DNA from 4 places in the Nocardia sp. NPDC056064 genome. Region 1 is predicted to be linked to each of the others. Evidence: riboswitches for the same ligand, from Rfam matches in the RefSeq annotation. Region 1 holds a riboswitch; each other region holds the start of a gene.
The links. Region 1 has a riboswitch for cobalamin ahead of ACFC06_RS04620 (ABC transporter substrate-binding protein). Riboswitches for the same ligand answer to the same signal wherever they lie in the genome.
Positions count from the first base shown of each region.

Region 1 (5,094 bases):
CCCGGCCACCACGTAGGCCTGGTCGCGCACCAGGATCTCCTGGGCGCGCGCCAGCAGCGCGTCACGTCGCGCGGTGTCGAACTCGCCGCGCAGTTGCGCGCCGATCGCGTCGATCTCCGGGTTGCTCACGCCCTGGGCGTTCGACGATCCACCGGTGGTCCAGCGCACCAGGTAGGGCTGGATCGGGTCGGCGGTGCCGGAGAGCGAACCGCTCAGCGCCACCGAGGATTCCCACGCGCCGGGGTCCTTCTTGACCGCGGCGGAGTCCTCGGCATTGTTGATCTGCAGATCGAAACCGGCCCGCGCGACCTGGTCCTTCATCGCGATCGCGACATCGTTGGTCTCCGGGCCCTGGGCCTGGGTCACGAACCGCACCACCAGCTTGCGGCCGTCCTTGGCGCGGATGCCGTCGGCGCCGGGCACCCAGCCCGCCGCGTCCAGCAGGCGCTTCGCCTCGTCCAGGTCGTGGACCTGGTTGTCCTGGGCGAACGACATCGACGGCGGGTACAGGCCGGTGGCGGCCGCGAACTGGCCGTTGCCGACGTCTTCGGCGATCCCCGCGTAGTCGATGGCCGCGGTGAACGCCTTGCGGACGGCGGTGTCGGTGAAGATGCCCGCCTTCAGGTTCATCTCCACCAGCAGCGACTGCAGAGCCTGCTCGGAGGACAACACGTGCATATCGCTGTCGCCGCGCAGTTCCAGCTTCGCCGAGGTGGACGGGTAGAACGCCATATCGGCCTCACCGCTGCGCACCCCGGCCAGCCGGGCCTGCTCGTCGGGCACGACACGGACGGTGACGCCCTTCAGCGGCGGCGTTCCCTCCCAATGCTTCTGGTAGGGGGCGAGCACGAGATTGTCGGGGCTCCACGCGGTGATCGCGTAGGGTCCCGAGTACGCGCCCGCGCCGACGATCTTCGCCGAGTCACCGCCCGCGGCCTGCACGGCGGCGACATCGTAGATCTGCAGCGAGTTGTCGCGCGCGGCGAGGGCGGCGGGCACCATGGCGTTCGGCGCGGGGGTGGTAATGACCACCTTGGTGCCGTCCACGGTCACCGTCGTCGCCTTGTCCAGGTACACCCTGGCCGCCGACGATTCGGCGATCTGCCGGGTCAGGGCAGCGGCCACGGCGGCGGCGTCGACCGGCTTGCCGTTCTGGAAGGTGACACCGTCGCGCAGCGTCACGATCCAGCGGGTGTCGCCCTCGCGCACCACCGATTCGGCCAGCCAGGGCGCGATCTCACCGGACTCGGTGACCTGCAGCAGGTTCTCCGCGACACCCCAGTCGAACAGCCAGTTCGTGCCGGTGCCCGCCGGGTCGAGACCGGCGATCTTGTAGGAGTTGTAGATGGTCAGGGTGCCGTCACCGGCTTCGCGCAGCGCCCGTGCCGCGGCGGCACCACCGTCGGTGGCCTCGCCCGCGCATCCGGTGACCATCAGGGTGGCCGCGAGCAGCGCGGCCAGCACGCCTGCGGCGCGGGAACGGCGCCGCCGCCCGGTCCGGGCATGGTCGGACAGCCGCAGGGCATCGTGCCTGCGGCGAGTGAGCACTCGCATTTCTCATCCTCGTGAAGCTAGATCCTGAAGCGGTGCAGGTATCCTGGCTCCCGGATCAACGCTCGCCTTCGGCCTTCCAACCCAGGAAGGTCGTGGCCATGGATGAAGGTCTGCTCCTCGGTCACAGTTGCGGGACAGCCCCGGATTCGCACCGGTGTTCCCTGCGGAAGTGAACCTAGCGGACGGGGCGCGCCGGTGGGGGAACGGGCGGGGTCAGGTCGCTGTCGCTGACGGTGTATGTCAGCGGGGGATAGGTGAAATCCGTCTCGGTGTTCTCGCGTCGTCGCAGGGCATAGAACTCGCGTCGCTGTTCGTCGTCGGCCGTGGTGAGGGGCGCACCCCGGTGCAGGTAGGGGTGTCCGTCGCGGAAGTGGAGAACAGTCTTCGATGTCCGGAAGGTGACGCCCAGCCACTCGTTCTCCGTGGTCCGGGCGGCCGTGTCCAGCACGATCTTGTGCCGGAGGAGCCGATTCGTGGCGACCGAGAACACCACGACGCCGTGGTGTGTCAGGGGGATGTCGAATCTCTCGCCGGAGTTCTTCGGTTCGACGATCAGCGTCCGCGGCGGGAGCTCGGGATGCCGGTAGCAGGAGAAGACGGCGATGAACGACTCGTCGGCCAGATCGAGGGCCTGATCGGAATGGCTGCCCATGGTCGCGTAGGCATTGGTGTAGCGCTCGGCGAGCGCGTTGTCGAAGGCTGCCGGGAGTTCGGCGCGGGCCTGGATCCGCCGGGCCAGACGCTCGTGCACGGACGCGAAGTGCTGGGCGGGACGGCCGTAGCGCGCGGTGGTACGGACGAGCGGGATGCCGCCGGTGGCATCGACTCTGGTCAGCACGGCGCCGCGGCGGCCCTTGCCGAGGTCTTCCCAGTCGACGGAGGCGGCGAGTGCGGTGAACAGGTCGTCCTCGACCGGCAGCGGGTAGGTGACGATCCCGTCCGGGAGGCTAGATCCGGGGAGCAAGGTAGTCCCCGGTGTTCATGCTGAAGCGGAACCGGTCGCCGTAGTCGATGAAGGACACGGACCGGTTCTCCTCGGCGTAGAGCTCGCGCAGCGCGTCCATGCCGTCCTCGGTGGGCGGCTCCAGCGGGATCAGGCCGGTACCCGGGTCGAGGAAGGTGCGGCCGTCGCGGTGCACGGCCTCGGTGGTCGAACAGCGCACCACATAGCCCAGGCGGGTCGGCAGCAGCGCGGCGTCCAGCGTCGACGGCCGGATCTCGTGGGTGTAGAGGCGATTGGTGGACAGCGGTATGAACAAGACCGAGCCGGGGTAGAGGGTGACGCTGAATCGTGCCGGGAGGCCGGTCTTCTCGGCCGGATTCTTGAGGCGGAAACGCAGGCTGGTGAGCCCGCTGACACCTCGCACGCCGTAGTCGAACGGGTCCTCGGGCAGGGGCTCGAGCTCGTCGAGGCCGTCGTAGAAGGTGCAGAAGGCCATGATCCCGTCGACGGGCATGTCCTTGGTCTTGTCGGCGTGGGCCGAGATCTTGGCCTTGGACTGTTTGCGCTCGGCCGTGGCGTGCGTGTTGTGATAGATCTGCGCCAGCACGTGATTGAGCGGGGCATGCCCACGGAAGATGGTGTCGGCCTCCTGGTTCAGGGACTCGACGATGCTGGTATCGGTCGCGCGGAAGGTCTCGGTCGGGCCCGAGAGATTCGTGGAGCAGCGCAGCAGGCGGAAACGCAGATCGTCACCCTCGCGCGTGACGGGCGTCAGATAGATCCCGGTGCGATGTGCTGTGCCCGTCTTGGTGGATTCGGTCAGCGACTGGAACGTGTGTTCCGCGCTGATCCGGCCGAAATGGTCGTCGTCGAGGTCGAAGAACCGGCGATAGTGCACGCCAACACCGTGCACCCGAACCGGCACCCGGCCCGCGTCGACGCGCGACCACGAATCCTCCGCGGCGACACCGTGCGACAGCTCGCGGATCACCGACACCCGCGCGGCGGACCGCAGCGAACGGCCGCTGATCGCCGACAGGTCACCACAGAGGTACACGGCCTTTCCCGCGAGATCGACGGAACCGGTGGCGAGATCCACCGGCCCCATCACCACTCCGGGGAAATCCCGGACCACCGCACTGTCGCGCATCTGCGCGGGCGCCACCAGCACACTGCCCGCCGCATCGATCCGAGCCTCTGCCATGGACATCGAGCAGTCCCCCCGTCGTTCCCCGACCTCACCGTGCGCCGACAGCCCGCCCCTGCACTGTGTTTCGACACGCGAGAACCAGTCTGCCGTTCGCAGATTAGCGGATCTACTCGTCGCGGTGTTCGGCTGCGCCGACGGCACCCTGCGGGTCTCCCTCGGCATGGACTGTGGGAACTGGACTGGGAGCACACCTTCGGGTGAACCGGCCTGCCGTCATCAGTGCACGGCGGGTACCCGGTCCACGGAATCGTCTGCCGCCCGGTCGGTTCGGGTGATCAGGAAACCGAAGGCGGCCGCGAGGACGTACATCAGCACCGAATAGACGGCGGCGGGGATCGCGGCCTCGGAGCTTTCCAGGACACTGAGCGCGATGGTCATGGCCACGGCCGTGTTGTGGATGCCGACCTCCATCGACGTCGCGATCGCCTGGGGGCGGGCCAGCCGGAGCAGGCGGGCGCCGGTGTAGCCCAGGGCGAGGCTCGACAGGCAGAACAGGGCGGTGACCAGGCCGACCTGCCGCGCGTAGTCGGCGACATCGTCGCGTTCGGCCACCAGCGCGCCGACCGAGACCAGGGCGAGCACGCCGACGGAGAAGATACGGACCGGCCGATCCGCGGCGGTCGCGAAGGCGGGGGAGAAGCGGCGCACGATCATGCCGATCGCCACCGGCGCCAGCACGATCGCGATCACCTGCACCACCTTGCCGAACTGCAGGCCGACTTCACCGTCGGCACCGAAATAGCCGATGGCGAAATTGGTGATGATCGGGACGGTGATGGCGGCCAGCACGGCGTTGATCGCGGTGAGCGTGATGTTCAGGGCCACGTCACCGCGGAACAGGTGGCTGTAGAGATTGGCGGTGGTGCCACCGGGCGACGCGGCCAGCAGCATCATGCCGATGGCCAGCAGCGGCGCCAGGTCGAACAGTTCGATCAGGCCGAACGCGAGCGCGGGCAGGGCGAACAGTTGCAGGGCCAGCGCGACCAGCACGGCCCTCGGTGAGCGCCCGATCCGGCGGAAGTCACCGATGGTGAGGGTGAGGCCCAGCCCGAACATGATGATGGCGAGCGCGCTCGGCAACCCGATGGTGATCAGGGCGGAGGATTCCATTGGTCAACTCTCGATTCTCGGAGGAGAGCGCAGACGCGCGGCGGGGAGGTGGTCGCCCACGCCGCAATGTAATCGCCGCTTACATGACTGTCAAGCGACCGTGGCGACGGCCTTCCACCACGTCACGACGCGCTCGACGACAGGCTCCGGAGTGCGGACCCATTCGATGTGCCCATTGCTCGCGCCGGGCGGAACGTCTGTGGCGCGGTAGTCCCAGCGGGTCGCCGCACCGGGCTCGAACAGCGTGCGGGCGAAGTCGTCGATGCCGGATTCGGGT
Region 1 is NZ_JBHJWO010000001.1:999,145-1,004,238, reverse strand. It holds gene ACFC06_RS04620 (ABC transporter substrate-binding protein) at 1-1,554, opposite strand, end outside; cobalamin riboswitch at 1,591-1,717, opposite strand; gene ACFC06_RS04615 (hypothetical protein) at 1,730-2,518, opposite strand; gene ACFC06_RS04610 (hypothetical protein) at 2,502-3,707, opposite strand; gene ACFC06_RS04605 (bile acid:sodium symporter family protein) at 3,924-4,817, opposite strand; gene ACFC06_RS04600 (alpha/beta fold hydrolase) at 4,908-5,094, opposite strand, start outside.

Region 2 (5,094 bases), 200 kb from region 1:
GAGATGTTGGCGTGCTCGTCGAGCAGTTGCTCGAGGCGGGAGATGTCGCCGTAGCTCTCGGCGCGCGCCATCGGCGGGATCAGGTGGTCGACCAGGGTGGCGTGGGCGCGGCGCTTGGCCTGGGTGCCCTCGCCCGGGTCGTTGACCAGGAACGGGTAGATCAGCGGCAGGTCGCCCAGGGCGGCGTCGGTGCCGCAGGAGGCGGACATGCCCAGGGTCTTGCCGGGCAGCCATTCCAGGTTGCCGTGCTTGCCGAGGTGGACCATCGCGTCGGCGGCGAAACCGTCGGGCGCGGACAGCCAGCGGTAGGCGGCCAGGTAGTGGTGGCTGGGCGGCAGGTCGGGGTCGTGGTAGATGGCGACCGGGTTCTCGCCGAAGCCGCGGGGCGGCTGCACCATGAGCACCACATTGCCGAAACGCAGGGCGGCGATGACGATCTCGCCGTCCTTGTCGGCCGAGCGGTCGACGTAGAGTTCGCCGGGCGGCGGGCCCCAGGCTTCGACCACGGCCTCACGCAGATCCTCGGGCAGCGAGTCGAACCAGCGGGTGTAGGTGGCGGCGCCGATGCGGATCGGGTTGCCCTCGAGCTGTTCGGCCGAGAGCCAGTCGGGGTCCTGGCCGCCCGCGGCGATCAGGGCGTGGATGAGCGCGTCACCGTCGGCCTGCTCCAGGCCGGGGATCTCGCCGGGTTCGCCGAGGTCGTAGCCCGCGGCGCGCAGTTCGGTGAGCAGGCGGATGGCCGAGGCGGGGGTGTCGAGGCCGACGGCGTTGCCGATGCGGGCGTGCTTGGTCGGGTACGCGGAGAGCATGATCGCGATCCGCTTGTCGGCGGCCGGGATGTGGCGCAGGCGCGCGTGGCGCACCGCGATACCGGCCACCCGGGCCGCGCGTTCGGCGTCGGGCACGTAGGTGGACAGGCCGTCGGCGTCGAATTCCTTGAACGAGAACGGGACCGTGATGATGCGGCCGTCGAACTCCGGCACCGCCACCTGGGTGGCCACGTCGAGGGGCGAGAGGCCGTCGTCGTTGTCCTCCCACTGGGCGCGGCCGCTGGTCAGGCACAGGCCCTGCAGGATCGGCACGTCCAGGGCGGCCAGCGCGGCCACGTCCCAGGCTTCGTCGTCGCCACCGGCCGAGGCGGTGGCGGGCTTGCTGCCGCCCGCGGCGAGCACGGTGACCACCAGCGCGTCGGCGCGGCCGAGCAGTTCGAGCAGTTCCGGTTCGGCGGTGCGCAGCGAGGCGCAGTAGACCGGCAGCGCGCGGGCGCCCTTGGCCTCGATGGCCGTGCACAGCGCGTCGATGTAGCCGGTGTTGCCCGCCAGGTGCTGGGCGCGGTAGTAGACCACCGCGACGGTCGGGGCGTGCGGTTCCAGGATGCGGGCCGAGCGCTCGAGCTCGCCCCAGCTGGGCAGCTGCACCGGCGGTTCGAAGCCGTGGCCGGTGAGCAGCACCGTGTCGGACAGGAAGTGGTGCAGCTGACGCAGGTTCTCCGCGCCACCGGCGGCGAGGTAGTTGTGCGCGTCCGCGGCCACGCCCACCGGCACGGTGGAGCATTCCATCAGTTCGGCGTCGGGGGCGATCTCGCCGCCGAGGGCCACCATCGGCACCCCGCTGGCCCGGATCGCGTCCAGACCCTCCTCCCAGGCGCGTTTGCCGCCGAGGATGCGCACGATCACCAGGTCGGCGCCGTCGAGCAGCTCCGGCAGGTCCGCCACGAGCAGCCGGGCGGGGTTGCCCCACCGGTACTCGGCGCCGCTCGCGCGCGCGCTCAGCAGGTCGGTGTCGGAGGTGGACAGCAGCAGGATCACAGGGTGAGACCTTCCTCGGGTGACGCGCCCAACGGGGTGGTTGTCGTGTGCTCGCCGGAGAGGGTCTGGCTGTTCACAGTGGCGCGACCGCACCGGATTTCCACCGGTTTCCTCGACGCCCGCCGAGCATGACGATGGTAACGGCCCCACCGCCGCCACAACTTTCCAGCCCGCGTCCGGTCCCCGGACGACCGATCAGGGGGTGGGGCGTGCGGCGGTGTCCCCGGCGGCCACGGCGGCGGCGACCTCGTCCAGGGCCCGGCGGATCATCGTCGCGTAGTCGTCGTCGGCGAGGACGTCGACGTGGGCGCGCGCGGCGTCGAGATGGTGGCCGGCGGCGGGGAAGGCACCGAGGCGGCGGAAGTTGTCGGCCAGGTTGAGGTGCAGCGACGGGTAGAACCCCGCGACCCGCAGACCCGCGTGGTGTTCGGTGAGCCGGGCGTCGGTCAGGGTGTCGGCGGCGTCGAGGGCGCGGATGTCCCAGGCGAGGGCCTCGGCCGGATGGTCGTGGAGGTCGGCGAGGTAGTGGGCGAGGGTGCAGCGGTGCAGGGGGTCGCCCGCCGCGCCGATCTCGGACCACAGGGCGACCAGGGTGGCGCGGGCGGAATCGGTGTCGCCCGAACGGGATTCGGTCACCGCGGCGGTGATCCGGGTCATCACGGGGTCGGTGGTGGGGGTGGTCATGGAGTTCCTTTCGGCAGGACTGTGCGACGTCGGCTAGTGGGTTGCCGGGTCGGCGGATTCGGGGCGGCGGGGCATCGCCAGGGTGAGCAGGGTGCCGTCGTCGGCGGAGCGGACGCGGACCGGCTGGTCGGGGGCGATGAGGTCGAGCATGAGGTCGGGGCCGACCGCGCCCGCCACCGCCGGATAGAGGGTGGTCACGGCGAAGTGGATGGTCATGGTCGGGCCGGTGACGGTGGCGGTGAGGGTGTGGGCGAACTCCCCGTCGGTGAGCCGGAGGTTGCCCGGGATCGCTTCGAGCGTCACCGTGGCGGCCTGTACCGATTCGAGCACGCCCAGCAGCGCGGATCGCCGCACCACCACGCGCACCCGGACCGGGGGTAGCGCCGCCAGCATCGCCCGGTAGTCGGGGAATTCCTCGGCCGAGGACCGGCACCGGCGCTCGGATTCGGGACCGATCCGGTTCGCCCGCGCGATGTTCCGATCCCCTGCGCCGCCGTGTTCCGGTCCGCCGGTGTCGGCCGTGACAGGTGCGTCGCCCGTGGTGCAGAGCAGACCGGCGGCGTCGGGGCGCAGGACGACGGTGGGCCGGCGGCGCAGCCAGGACACCGTGTCCCGCAGGTCCGCGGCGTCGACGGTGATCGCCCAGGGCGCGGTGGGGGCCTTGTCGACGCGCACGCCGCGGGTCGCCAGACGGTAGCGGTCGGTGGCGGTGAGGACCAGTTCCGCCGGGCCCGCTTCGATATGGACGCTGTCGAGCACCGGGTGCCGTGGGTCCACGACGGTGGCGGTGGCGACCTGGTCGAGCGCGGCGGCGAGCACGGGCCCACGCACGCGGACGGCATCCGGCTCGGCCGACGCCGTGTCGCGGGGTTTCGCACGACCGGGTGCTGTTCCACTCGCGGCCTCGACCGACCGGCTCGTCCCGATCTGTGAACCCGGCGACCGCACCGCGCCGGGGGCGTCGGCGGGGGGCGTCGGCGTGACGAACGCACTGCGGTCCAGGGACGCGCGGGCGGCGTCGGCCGCGGTGCGCAAGGAGGCCAGGTGGTCGTCGAGGGCGGTGAGGTGGGCGGCGACGAGAGCGGTGGCGCGGTCGGCGTCGGGCTCGGTGACGACGGCGGCGACGGCGGGTAGCGGCATGTCCAGGGCACGGAGGCGGCGGATCAGGCGCGCGGTGCCGGTCTGGTCGGGAGCGTAGTAGCGGTAGCCGGTGGCCTCGTCGACGACGGCGGGGACGAGGACCCCGGCATCGGCGTAGAAGCGCAGGGCACTGGCGCTCAGGCCGCACAGGCGGGCGAAGGCGCCGATGGTGATCAGCTCGGATTCGGGCACCGGCTGATCATCGGGGTTCGAGCGACTCGAAGGTCAAACGCCGGAGTCCGTGGTGGTACCGCGCCCGACCATCTCCGGCGAGCCCGTCCCGAGGTTGCGGTAGACGTTGGCCACCACCATCTGACCGAGCGCGTTGTTGCCGACGCCGCCGATGACCGCGCCGATCCCGGCCGGGATGATCGTGCCGAACAGCAGCAGCGTGCGTTTGACCAGGTAGTTCACGATGAACCGCTTGGCGGGCGAATCGGGCATGCTCGCCAGGCCGGGGATGTGATCGGTGACCACACCGAGCCACTGCCCGGTCTTGTGGCCCGCGGTCTCGTCGAGCAGCTTGGTCCCCGCCTCGCCCAGGACCACCTTCGAGACCAGCTGCGCCTGGCGCGGGTCGTCGGGGTCGAGCTGATAGGCCGCGGCCGCGCCGACCGACAGCACCGACGACGCCTCCAGGAACACGGCCGTGTCCACGCCGGTGGCGGCCAGGCTCAACAGCGTGCCGACCCCCGGCACGGCGGCGGTGAGCCCCACGGTGACACCGCTGGCCGTCACCACCACCAGGTACTGCCGGGAGAGCCGCTGCAGCAGATCCACCGGCGCGTCGTCGGGATGCCGTTTCGCCAGCCAGTCGACATACCGGCCCACCACCGGTGCCTGCGCGTGGGCGACCCGGTCGAGCGCGGGCACGACCCGCTTGTCCACGAACTCACGCAGCATGCGACGACCTCTCCTGGAGTGATCAACCCGGGCGACGGACCGCTGTCCACCTTAGGTGAACCGGCCACGCGGACCGGCCTACCCGGGACCTACCCGCTCGCGTCTCCCCCAATCGGCCGGGTCGTAGGCTGGACGGATCATGACCAGGAGTACTCCCGACTCGTGCCCCGGCGTGCTGCGCCTGCATCAGGCCGCCGACGGGCCGCTCGCGCGCATCCGGGTGCCCGGCGGCCGGCTGACGCCGGAGCAGGTGCAGACGCTGGCCGATGCCGCCCGCGATCTCGGGAACGGCAATCTCGAACTCACCTCGCGCGGCAACATCCAGCTGCGCCAGGTCCGCGACCCCGGCGAGCTCGCGTCACGGCTCGACGCCGCCGGGCTGCTGCCCAGCGCCACCCACGAGCGGGTGCGCAATATCGTCGCCTCGCCGCTGTCGGGCCGGGTGGGTGGGTTCGCCGAGGTGCACGGGCTCGCCGCCGACCTCGACACCGGCCTGCTGGGTGACCCGCGGCTGGCCGAGCTGCCGGGCCGGGTGCTGTTCACCCTCGACGACGGCCGC
Region 2 is NZ_JBHJWO010000001.1:1,203,734-1,208,827, forward strand. It holds gene cobN (cobaltochelatase subunit CobN) at 1-1,808, opposite strand, end outside; cobalamin riboswitch at 1,847-1,974, opposite strand; gene ACFC06_RS05515 (hypothetical protein) at 2,004-2,492, opposite strand; gene ACFC06_RS05520 (MerR family transcriptional regulator) at 2,526-3,824, opposite strand; gene ACFC06_RS05525 (hypothetical protein) at 3,858-4,535, opposite strand; gene cobG (precorrin-3B synthase) at 4,675-5,094, shown strand, end outside.
Region 2: linked by a shared signal. The riboswitch ahead of cobN (cobaltochelatase subunit CobN) and the one ahead of ACFC06_RS04620 (ABC transporter substrate-binding protein) in region 1 are both predicted to bind cobalamin.

Region 3 (5,094 bases), 300 kb from region 1:
GCCGCCCGGGCTCGACGCGGCCGAGGACAGCGGGTTCCGGCTGGGGCCGATCGACCTGGTCTTCGAGCCGGGGCAGATCACGTTCATCGTCGGTGGCAACGGCAGCGGCAAGTCGACGCTGGCCAAGTTGATCACCGGTCTGTATGTGCCACGCACGGGGTCGTTGTCGCTCAACGGGGAGAGGATCGACCACGACAACATCGAGTGGTACCGGCAGAACTCGTCGGCGGTGTTCACCGATTTCCACCTGTTCGAGGACTATCTGGGCTTCGACCGGCCCGGGATCGACGAGGAGGTCCAGCGCTACCTCGACGAACTGCAGATCGCGCACAAGGTGACCGTGCGCGACGGGCGCCTGTCGACGGTGGATCTGTCGCAGGGCCAGCGCAAACGGCTCGCCCTTCTCACCGCGCTGCTCGAAGACCGCCAGATCTACGTCTTCGACGAGTGGGCCGCCGATCAGGAGCCGCGCTTCCGTGAGGTGTTCTATCGCGAGATCCTCACGGAGCTGAAGCGGCGCGGCAAGACGGTCATCGTGATCACCCACGACGACCGCTATTTCGACTGCGCCGATCAGCTGGTGAAGCTGGACTTCGGTCTGGTCGCCGCCTAGCTCGCACGCGCCGAGCGCCGGTGCGGTTCCCGTGGGGACCGCACCGGCGCTCGTTGTGTGTCAGGCGATGTCGCGGTGGGTGGCGATCAGCTGGGTCATCGGTGGGCGGTCGGTCAGGCTGACCTCCGAGGGGGTGCGGCGCCAGCCGTCGTCGCTGGGCAGGAACTGCACCAGCCCGATGCCGGAGTCGCGGATGCCGAGCCGGTCCAGCAGGGTCGCCACCACCTGCCTGCTCATCACCGCCAGTTCGTGCGTGGAGCGGTGCCGGTGCACGCGGACACCCAGGTCGACCTGGGTGATCGCGGACAGCCCGCGGCGCTGCCAGCAGTCGAGCAGGATGCCGATCTCGGCGCCGAAGCCGCTGGCGAAGGAGATCTCGCCGAGAAAGCTCCGGGTGGCGGCGTATTCACCGCCGAGGGGCTGCACGATCTCGGCCAGCGCGGGCGCCAGGGCGGTGAGCAGGGGACGCGCGACGAGCTGGGTGACTCGCCCGCCGCCGTCGGACTCCGCGCCGCCCGCCAGTGGGCGCCGGTAGAAGCCCTTCACCAGGGCAAGCCCCGGATCGGTCAGCAGCGGAGCTACCAGCGTGGGCACGAACATCGGGTCCGGCTCGACCAGATCGGCGTCGAGGTAGACGACGATGTCGCCGGTGCACACGGCCAGCGAGCGCCACAGCACCTCGCCTTTGCCCGGGCGCGGGACGATGTCGGGCAGCGCCTCCTCGCGGGTGTAGACAGCGGCACCGGCCGCCCTGGCTCGCGCGATGGTGCGGTCGGCGGAACCCGCGTCGAGCACGATCAGTTCGTCGACCAGTCCACCGAGCAGCGGCCGGACCGAGGCGACCACTCCGGCGACTGTGTCCTCGTCGTCGAGCGCGGGCACCACCACCGAGATCCGGCGACCGGACTTACGGTCGATCAGTTCACGGACGTTCATGCCGACCAGTGAACGACACCCCGCCCGGCCCCGCCACCGATCACCGCGGATCCTGTGACCGGAGCCAACCGATCCCGGTCGCCGTGGTGGTGTCGACAGGTGAACGCACAGTCGCGGGCGGGCGGGTTCGTCTCCGGAGACCGATCGGAATCCGGGGACACGAGTACCCTGACGAACGGAAAAGCCTGGTGCGGATCACCGGCCGGTGGGGTCGACGGAGGTAGGGCATGAGCGCGGCGACGGTGGTCGAGGTGACCAAGGGGTCCAAGACGGATCTGGGGGAGCGGCGGTACACGATCCGGCTCGACCTCGCCGAGCCCGCCGGGGCGGTGGACGTGTCGGCGGTGCTGGTGACCGCCGACGGTGTGGTCCGCTCCGACGCCGATTTCGTGTTCTTCAACAATCCCGTCGCGCCGGGGGTGCGGATGGAGTCCGACGCGGTGGTGTCGGTGGATCTGGCGGCGCTCCCGGCCGACATCCACCGGGTCGTGATCGCGGGCAGTACCGAGGCGCAGGGCATCCGGTTCGGTGAGGTGCGCGGTCTGCGGGTCACCGTCGCGGGCGCGGGCGAGTCCATGACCTTCACGCCGCCGGATCTGACGAGCGAGACGGTATTGCAGGCGGTGGCGCTGTACCGGCGGGGCGAGGGGTGGCGGCTCGACGCGATCGGGCAGGGCTACAGCGCGGGGCTCGCGGCCTTCGCGACCGAGCACGGGATCGTCGTCGACGAGGAGCCCGCCGAGGACCCGGCACCTGTGCGGCCCGTCGCGGCGCCCGCGCCTGCGCCGGCGGCACCGCAGGTGGATCTGCGCAAGGTCGACGTGGTCCTCACCAAGGACTCACCCGACCGCCGCGCCAGCATCGACCTGCGCAAGGGTGACCCCGGGTACGTCCTCACCGTCGGTCTCGAATGGGACGGCCGCGGTGCGCATTACGCGCCCGACGGGCAGGTCACCCGCTACGGCACCGGCGATCTGGACGTGTACTTCTTCTGCCGCAACGAGATCACCGGTGACTACGTGGTGATCAGCGGCGAGAAAGGTCATCAGGGCGACCTGGCCGTGTGGCCGTTCCTGCACCACCAGGGCGATTCCCGCGGCCCCGGCGCGAACAACCGGCCCGCCACCGAACAGGTGGTCGTGCGCCCGACCGAGAACGGTGACCTGCTGCTCAACGTCTACCAGTCCGTCGACAACGGCGCCGGCGCCATCGACACCTTCGGCCGTCCCCGGGTGCGCGTGCGTTACGGCCGCCCCGGGCCCGACGGGCTGCCGGGCGCCGACGCCGACCAGATCACCGTGCTGATCGGCAACGGCAAGAACTCCTTCTGGGCCACCGTCGCCCACATCGACGTGCGCGAGGGCATCCTCACCGTCGACGGCACCACCCGCTACAGCCGCGCCTTCAGCGAACGCATGCCCGTGCTCGACACCACCGGCGCCTGGGTCCGTTCGGCCAAGAACGGGCCGGTCGGGCGCAGCAAGGGCAAGAACGGTCTCGGCCTTACCCGGTACGCGGGAACCTGCCCCGATCCTCGCTGATCGGACAATTCGACCAGCCGACCCGACCATCCGGTTTCCGATCTTGGTACAGTCCCCGAGCCGTGGTGTTCGGGAAATCGGTGCGAAACCGATGCGGCCCTCGCCACTGTGATCGGGAGCGACTGATCGATCCGGGCGGCCGATGCCGTCCGGGGCCACTGGGGCATGCCCTGGGAAGGCTGATCCGTCGCGCGCCATCCCGTCAGCCAGGAGACCGGCCACGGCCACGCAGTACCCATTCCACGAGGACCTGGAAGGCCGTCATCTTGACCCCCTCTGTTGTCGCGCGCCTGCGTACCGGCGCGCTGATCGCCTGCGCGATCGTCGTCGCCGGGTGCGGTGCCCCACCCGCACCGGCCACCACCGGCGCGAATGCCGTCACCCGTGCCAACTGCGGCCTCGATGTCGCCGTCGGCTCCCCACCGCAGCGCATCTACGCCGCCTACCAGCCCTCGATCGAGATCGCGCACGCCCTCGGCGTCACCGACCGGCTCGTGCAGACGGCGTTCCTCGATGCGGCCGTGCTGCCCGAATACCGTGACGCGCAGGCGAAGTCGGACTACGTCGAGAAGCTGCCCAGCCGTGACGAACTGCTGGCGAAGAAGCCGGATTTCGTGCTCTCGGGCTACAACGGCGTCTTCGCGGCCTCCGCGCAGAACAGCGTGGGCACCCGCGGCAGCCTGCACGAGCTGGGTGTGCGGACCTGGGTGCTGAGCCCGCTGTGCCCGAGCGCGGACGGACTGGCCGACGAGGCGATCGACCCGAAGACCGTGCGTTTCGACAATGTGTACGCCGACCTGCGTGATCTGGGCGCGCTGTGGGGTGTCGACGAGCGCGCCGAAGAAGTGGTCACACAGCTGACCGCGCGGATCGCGGCGGTGCGCGCCAAGGTCGCCGACGCCGCCCGGCCACGGGTCGCGGTCCTCACGCCCAAGGACGACGGGTCCTACACCGTCGCGGGCGGGATCGACTTCGTCACCCAGATCATCGAGGCGGCGGGCGGGGTGAACGCCTTCGCCGATCTCACCGAGCGCCGCAATGTGCCGATCAGCGCGGAAGCCCTCATCGCCGCCGATCCCGACATCATCCTGACCAGCCAGTGCTGCAAGGCCACCTATACCCGCGCCGACGCGCAGCCGCAGGTCGACAAGATCGTCGGCAACCCGGCGTTCGCGAACCTGACCGCCGTGCGGGCCGGTGCGGTGCACCCGTTCCTGTTCGCGGACCGGGCCGCCGGTGTCCGGATCGCGCACGCGACCGAACTGGTCGCCGAACTGATCCACCCCGAGCTGTTCGGCCGGTGACCCGCACCGCCCGCGGCACCGGCCTGCTCCTGGCCGGTGCCGCGCTCACCGCTGTCTGCGTGGCCTCGGTGCTGATCGGCACGCACCCGCTCGCCCTCGACGACGCGATCGCGGCGTTCACCGACTTCCGTGGCACCGACACCGACCGCATCGTGCGCTACATCCGGATGCCGAGAACGGTGGCGGGCCTGCTCGCGGGGGTGGCGCTCGCGCTGGCCGGCGTGGTGATGCAGGGCCTGACCCGCAACCCACTCGCGGGCCCCGGACTGCTCGGTGTCAACGCCGGTGCCTCGCTGGCCATCGTGCTCGCCATGGGCACGCTGGGCGTGGCCACCACCTCGGGGTTCATCTGGTTCGCCTTCCTCGGCGCCGCGGTGGCCGCCGCGTTCGTCTACACCCTGGGATCGCTGGGCTTCGGTGGGGCGACGCCGGTGAAGCTGGCGCTGGCCGGTGCCGCGTGCACCGCGCTGTGCGCCTCGATCACCACGGCCATCACGCTGCTGGACCGGACCACCTTCGACAACTTCCGGTTCTGGGTGGTCGGGTCGCTGGCTCGCGCCGAGGCCGAATCGGTCTGGGCGGTCGTGCCTTTCATCGCGGCGGGCGCGGTCCTCGCCCTGGGGGTAGCGCGGCCGTTGAACGCCATCGCCATCGGCGACGACATGGCCCGCACGCTCGGCACGCGGCTGGTCGCCGTGCG
Region 3 is NZ_JBHJWO010000001.1:695,500-700,593, forward strand. It holds gene ACFC06_RS03130 (ATP-binding cassette domain-containing protein) at 1-613, shown strand, start outside; gene ACFC06_RS03135 (glucosyl-3-phosphoglycerate synthase) at 674-1,549, opposite strand; gene ACFC06_RS03140 (TerD family protein) at 1,777-3,090, shown strand; cobalamin riboswitch at 3,118-3,328, shown strand; gene ACFC06_RS03145 (ABC transporter substrate-binding protein) at 3,357-4,394, shown strand; gene ACFC06_RS03150 (FecCD family ABC transporter permease) at 4,391-5,094, shown strand, end outside.
Region 3: linked by a shared signal. The riboswitch ahead of ACFC06_RS03145 (ABC transporter substrate-binding protein) and the one ahead of ACFC06_RS04620 (ABC transporter substrate-binding protein) in region 1 are both predicted to bind cobalamin.

Region 4 (5,094 bases), 760 kb from region 1:
GGGTCGAACCACGTCGAGGTGCCGACCATCCGGTCGGCCAGCCCGAGCGCGAGCAGGATCTCCGTGGACGCCTGATACAGCGACACCGCCCTGGTCGGTGCCTTGTCGAAGGTGACTCGCACCCCGCAGTTGTCGAGGGTGAACGGGTAGCTGGTCCGGCCGGGCAGGCTCGTCGTCGGGTCGGTGCGGGAGGCGGTGGAGTCGGTGCCGCCGCACGCGGTAGCGGCCACCAGGCAGCAGGCCGTGGCCAGCGCGGCCGGCAGCCGGCGGGATCGAGCCGTCGAATTCACGCGGGAGACCATGGTCGGTGGACCTCGTTCCGGACGGCCGGCGTGCTGTGCCGGGTGGTGGCGGACGCGGGCCGGGCGGCCTCGCGCAGCGGAATCGGCGGGCGGACGCACTGCGCGCCGGAGGACTGCACCCAGCCGTGCTCGGTGCTGGTGTGGCCGAGGACGGCGGGCTGGGCGAGGTGGGCTCGCTGCGCCCGCACGGCCGCGCGGGCGGCGTCGAGTTCGGGTGCGACGGCGTCGGTGCCCCGGGCCAGCGCCCCGGCCAGGATGCCGACCTCGGTAACCTTCTCCGCGCCAAAGGCCAGCCATGAGCGCAACCGCTCGTCGAGGGTGGCCTCCGGGGCCAGCGAGTACGGAACGTGCAGCAGCGAACACGAACTCGACACCGCCACCGATCCCGCGCTGCCCAGCAGCGAGCCCAGGGTGCTCAGCGCGGCGTCGAGATCGGTGCGCCAGAAGCCGCGGCCGTCGACCACCCCGGCCACCAGCAGTTTGCGCGTGAGCGCGGGCACCGAGGCCACCGCCTCGAGGGTCGTGCCCGCGGTGAAATCCAGTGCGACACCGTCGATGCCCATGTCGGCCAGTGCGGCCAGGGTGGCGCCGGGCGGCCCGAAGGGCACGGCCACGAGCAGCGCGGGTCTGCGGGAGGTACTGGCCAGGGCGGCGTAGGTGGTGCGCAGGTGGGCGATCTCGCGTGCGGTGAGCTCGGTGGCCAGGATCGGCTCGTCGAGCTGGACCCAGCTCGCGCCCGCGTCGGCCAGGGCGGAAAGGAGTTCCCGGTAGCGGGGGACCAGCTCGGGCAGCCGGTCGAGGGCCGCGCCCCGCGCGTGGCGCGAGAGTTTCAGGAAGGTCAGCGGGCCGATCACCACGGGCCGGGCGGGGACGCCGAGCTCGACGGCCTCGGCCAGCTCGGCCAGGAGCGCGTCCGCGTGCAGGGTGAACCGCGTCTCGGCGTCGATCTCCGGGACGAGGTGGTGGTAGCCGGTGCCGAACCACGGCGCCTGGTCGAGCGGGGCGACGGTGGCGGTGCCGCGCGCGGCGGCGAAATAGCGGTCGAGGGGGTCGGCGATGCCGAGCACCCGCGCCGGGAGCGCGCCGAAGAGGGCGGCGGTGTCGAGCATCTGATCGTGGTAGGAGAAGGTGCCGACCGGGATCGAGTCCAGGCCCGCCGCGGCCAGCACGCTCAGGTGGGCCAGGCGCAGCTCGCGCGCGGCGCTGTCGAGGCGGTCGGCGTCGATGAGGCCGGCCAGATAGTCCTCGACGGCCTGCCGCAGTTCCCGGTTCGGCCCGATCCGGGGCAGGCCGAGAACGGTCGCGGTGAACGGAGTGGGCGGGACTGCCACGGTCATCGTCTCCAGTGCGGTGCGGACGGCCGCCGGCCTGTCGGGCGGCGTCGTCCACCGAGCACCGGGAGCGACGCGAGGTCGCACGGGTCGGAGAAGCGGTCGCGCGCCCGGTCCACGAGGCGGTGGCCGCCGGACACGGCGTGTCCGGCACAGCGGGCAGGTCTTCGGACTCGCGGGCACCGGCCTGATTCGGCCGACCTACTGGCCGTCGCTTCCCGGGCGGGGTGCCCAGTGCGTGATGACGGCGGTCGTTCCTGCTCACCGCTGCGGGACAGTCCCGGATTCCCACCGGGTTCCCTCTGGCCGGCGGCCGGAGGTCCGGCACACCGGTTTCGACACGTCCACCGCGGGAGGTCGGACCGTCCCGGGCTGGTGAGCGTGAACCAGCTGCGCGCTCATGATAGTCCCGCCTCGACCGGGCCCGTGGGGTATCCCGGCCCGGGCGGCCGGTCGCCGGGCACGGCACCGTATGCTGTCCCGGCAGCTGGTTCGCCGGTGGCGAGGACGACGGGAGCCCCCGCGCCGCCGCCGGTGTCGACACCTGACGCAACGGGACCGTTGCGCGGTGAAGAGGGAACCCGGTGGAATTCCGGGACTGTCCCGCAGCGGTGAGCAGGAACGAAAGCCGTCATTCGCACTGGACCCATGTCCGGGAAGCGACGGCCGGTAGGTCGGCGCCCAGGGGCTCCGGTGCCCGCGAGTCCGAAGACCTGCCGCTGTGCCGGGCGCGCCGCGTCCGGTGGTCGTCGCCTCGTGGATCGGGCGCACCGCCGATCGAATCCCCGTGGGGTGCCGGGTCGGCGTGCGCGCGAAAAGGGTGGCGGCTGTTCGCCTGCAAGCCAAGGGAGTTCCGCTGTGGTCGCCTCCACCAGTGCCCAGTCCGTCAATACCCAGTCTCTCGGTGAGCTCGATCCCGAGTTGGCCGCCGCGATGGCGGGCGAGCTCGCCCGCGAGCGCGACACCCTCGAGATGATCGCTTCGGAGAACTTCGTGCCCCGCGCGGTCCTGCAGGCGCAGGGTTCCGTGTTGACCAACAAGTACGCCGAGGGCTACCCCGGCCGCCGCTACTACGGTGGCTGCGAAGCCGTGGATGTGGTCGAGACGCTGGCTCGTGATCGGGCCAAGGAACTGTTCGGTGCCGAGTTCGCCAATGTCCAGCCGCATTCGGGGGCCCAGGCCAACGTGGCGGTGTTGATGGCGTTGATGAACCCGGGGGAGACCCTGCTGGGTCTGGATCTGGCCCACGGTGGTCATCTGACCCACGGGATGCGCCTGAATTTCTCGGGCAAGCTTTATGACGTGCATTCCTACGGTGTGTCCAAGGAAGATCACCGTATCGACATGGACGAGGTGCGTGACATCGCGCTCAAGTCGAAGCCGAAGGTGATCGTGGCCGGCTGGTCGGCCTACCCGCGTCACCAGGATTTCGCGAAGTTCCGTGAGATCGCCGACGAGGTCGGTGCCTACCTGTGGGTCGACATGGCGCACTTCGCCGGTCTGGTCGCCGCGGGTCTGCACCCCTCGCCGGTGCCGTATGCCGACGTGGTGTCCTCCACCGTGCACAAGACCCTCGGCGGCCCGCGTTCGGGGTTGATTCTGGCCAAGCAGGAGTTCGCGAAGAAGCTGAACTCGGCGGTGTTCCCGGGTCAGCAGGGTGGCCCGTTGATGCATGTGATCGCGGCGAAGGCGGCGGCGTTCAAGATCGCCGCGTCGGAGGAGTTCAAGGATCGTCAGCAGCGCACGCTGTCGGGTTCGCGGATCCTGGCCGAACGCCTGACCGGTGCCGATGTCGCCGGTAAGGGTATTTCGGTGTTGACCGGTGGTACGGATGTGCATCTGGTGCTGGTGGATCTACGTAATTCCGAGCTCGATGGTCAGCAGGGCGAGGACCTGTTGCACGAGGTGGGGATCACGGTGAACCGGAACGCGGTGCCGTTCGATCCGCGTCCGCCGATGGTGACGTCGGGTCTGCGGATCGGTACCGCGGCGTTGGCGACGCGTGGTTTCGGTGATGCGGAGTTCACCGAGGTCGCCGATGTCATCGCCGCGGCGTTGGCGGGTACTTCCGATGTCGAATCCCTGCGTGGTCGGGTGTCGAAGCTGGCTCAGAGTGTCCCGCTGTACCAGGGCCTCGAAGACTGGAATCTGCTCTGAGCGGCCACGCGCCGAGCACGACGCGGGGCCGAGGAGAACAGCGATGACAAGGACCGGTTCGGGACTACCCGGGTGCGGTGGAAACAGCAGTGCCGCAGGACATTCGGTGGCCGAGAGCCTGCGTGCGCACGCGGGCCGCGGTGTGCCGTTCTCGGTGGAGTTCAACCCGCCCCGCGACAGCGCGGGCGAGGCACGCCTGTGGCGGACCGTGCGCGACTTCGAGCGCATGCACCCGGCCTTCGTGTCGATGACCTACGGTGCGGGCGGTTCCACCAAGGACCGCACGGTGCGCATCACCGGCGACCTGGCCAGGGAGACGACGCTGCTGCCCGTCGCCCACCTGACCGCGGTCGGCCACAGCGTCGCCGAACTGCGCTCGCTGGTCGGCGCCTACGCCGATTCCGGTATCCGGAATCTGCTGGTGCTGCGCGGCGACCCGCCGGGCGACCCTTTGGGGCCGTGGACCAAACACCCCGACGGCGTGGGCTACGCGGAGGAACTCGTCCGGATCGTGCGCGATCTCGGCGACTTCCACGTCGGCGTCGCGTCGTTCCCGCAGGGCCACCACCGCTCCCCGGACCTGGCCCACGACACCAGGCATCTGGTGGCGAAACTGCGTGCGGGCGCGGAGTATTCGATCACCCAGATGTTCTTCGACGTCGAACACTATCTGCGGTTGCGGGACCGGGTCGGCGCCCTGGACCCGGTCGAGGGCGCCAAGCCCATCATCCCGGAGCTGATGCCGATCACCTCGCTGCGCACGGTGGCGCGCGCCGAGGAACTCAGCGGTCGCGCGCTGCCCGCCGCGGTCATGGACCGGCTGCGCCGTGCCGCGGGCAGCGGCCCGGAACCGGATCAGGCGGCGGTCCGCGCCGAGGGCATCGCCCTGGCCACGGAGATGGCCGAACGCCTCATCCGCGAAGGCGCCCCGTGCCTGCACTTCATCACCCTCAACTTCGCCAAGGCGACCGGTGAGGTGCTGGCCAACCTGGGCTACGGCGTCACGGAGGCACCACTGGCGGTGCGGTGAATACCGGCCGGCTCGCCGCGGGTGCGCGGCGAGCCGGTCCCGGACGCGCAGGCCCGGCGGCGGGTACGGTTGCCTGCGGCTGCGCCGAACCGAGGAAGAGACCCGATGACCGACTCCCTGCTGCTGTCCCGCCGCGATCTCGAATTCCTGCTCCACGACTGGCTCGACGTCACCGCGCTGACGAGCAGGCCACGTTTCGCCGACCACGATCGCGCCACCTTCGACGCGGTACTCGACCTCAGCGAGGCGATCGCGACCAGGCACTTCGCCACCC
Region 4 is NZ_JBHJWO010000001.1:243,534-248,627, forward strand. It holds gene ACFC06_RS01215 (ABC transporter substrate-binding protein) at 1-290, opposite strand, end outside; gene ACFC06_RS01220 (hypothetical protein) at 287-1,639, opposite strand; cobalamin riboswitch at 1,795-1,937, opposite strand; cobalamin riboswitch at 2,170-2,369, shown strand; gene glyA (serine hydroxymethyltransferase) at 2,492-3,790, shown strand; gene ACFC06_RS01230 (methylenetetrahydrofolate reductase) at 3,897-4,820, shown strand; gene ACFC06_RS01235 (acyl-CoA dehydrogenase) at 4,926-5,094, shown strand, end outside.
Region 4: linked by a shared signal. The riboswitch ahead of ACFC06_RS01220 (hypothetical protein) and the one ahead of ACFC06_RS04620 (ABC transporter substrate-binding protein) in region 1 are both predicted to bind cobalamin.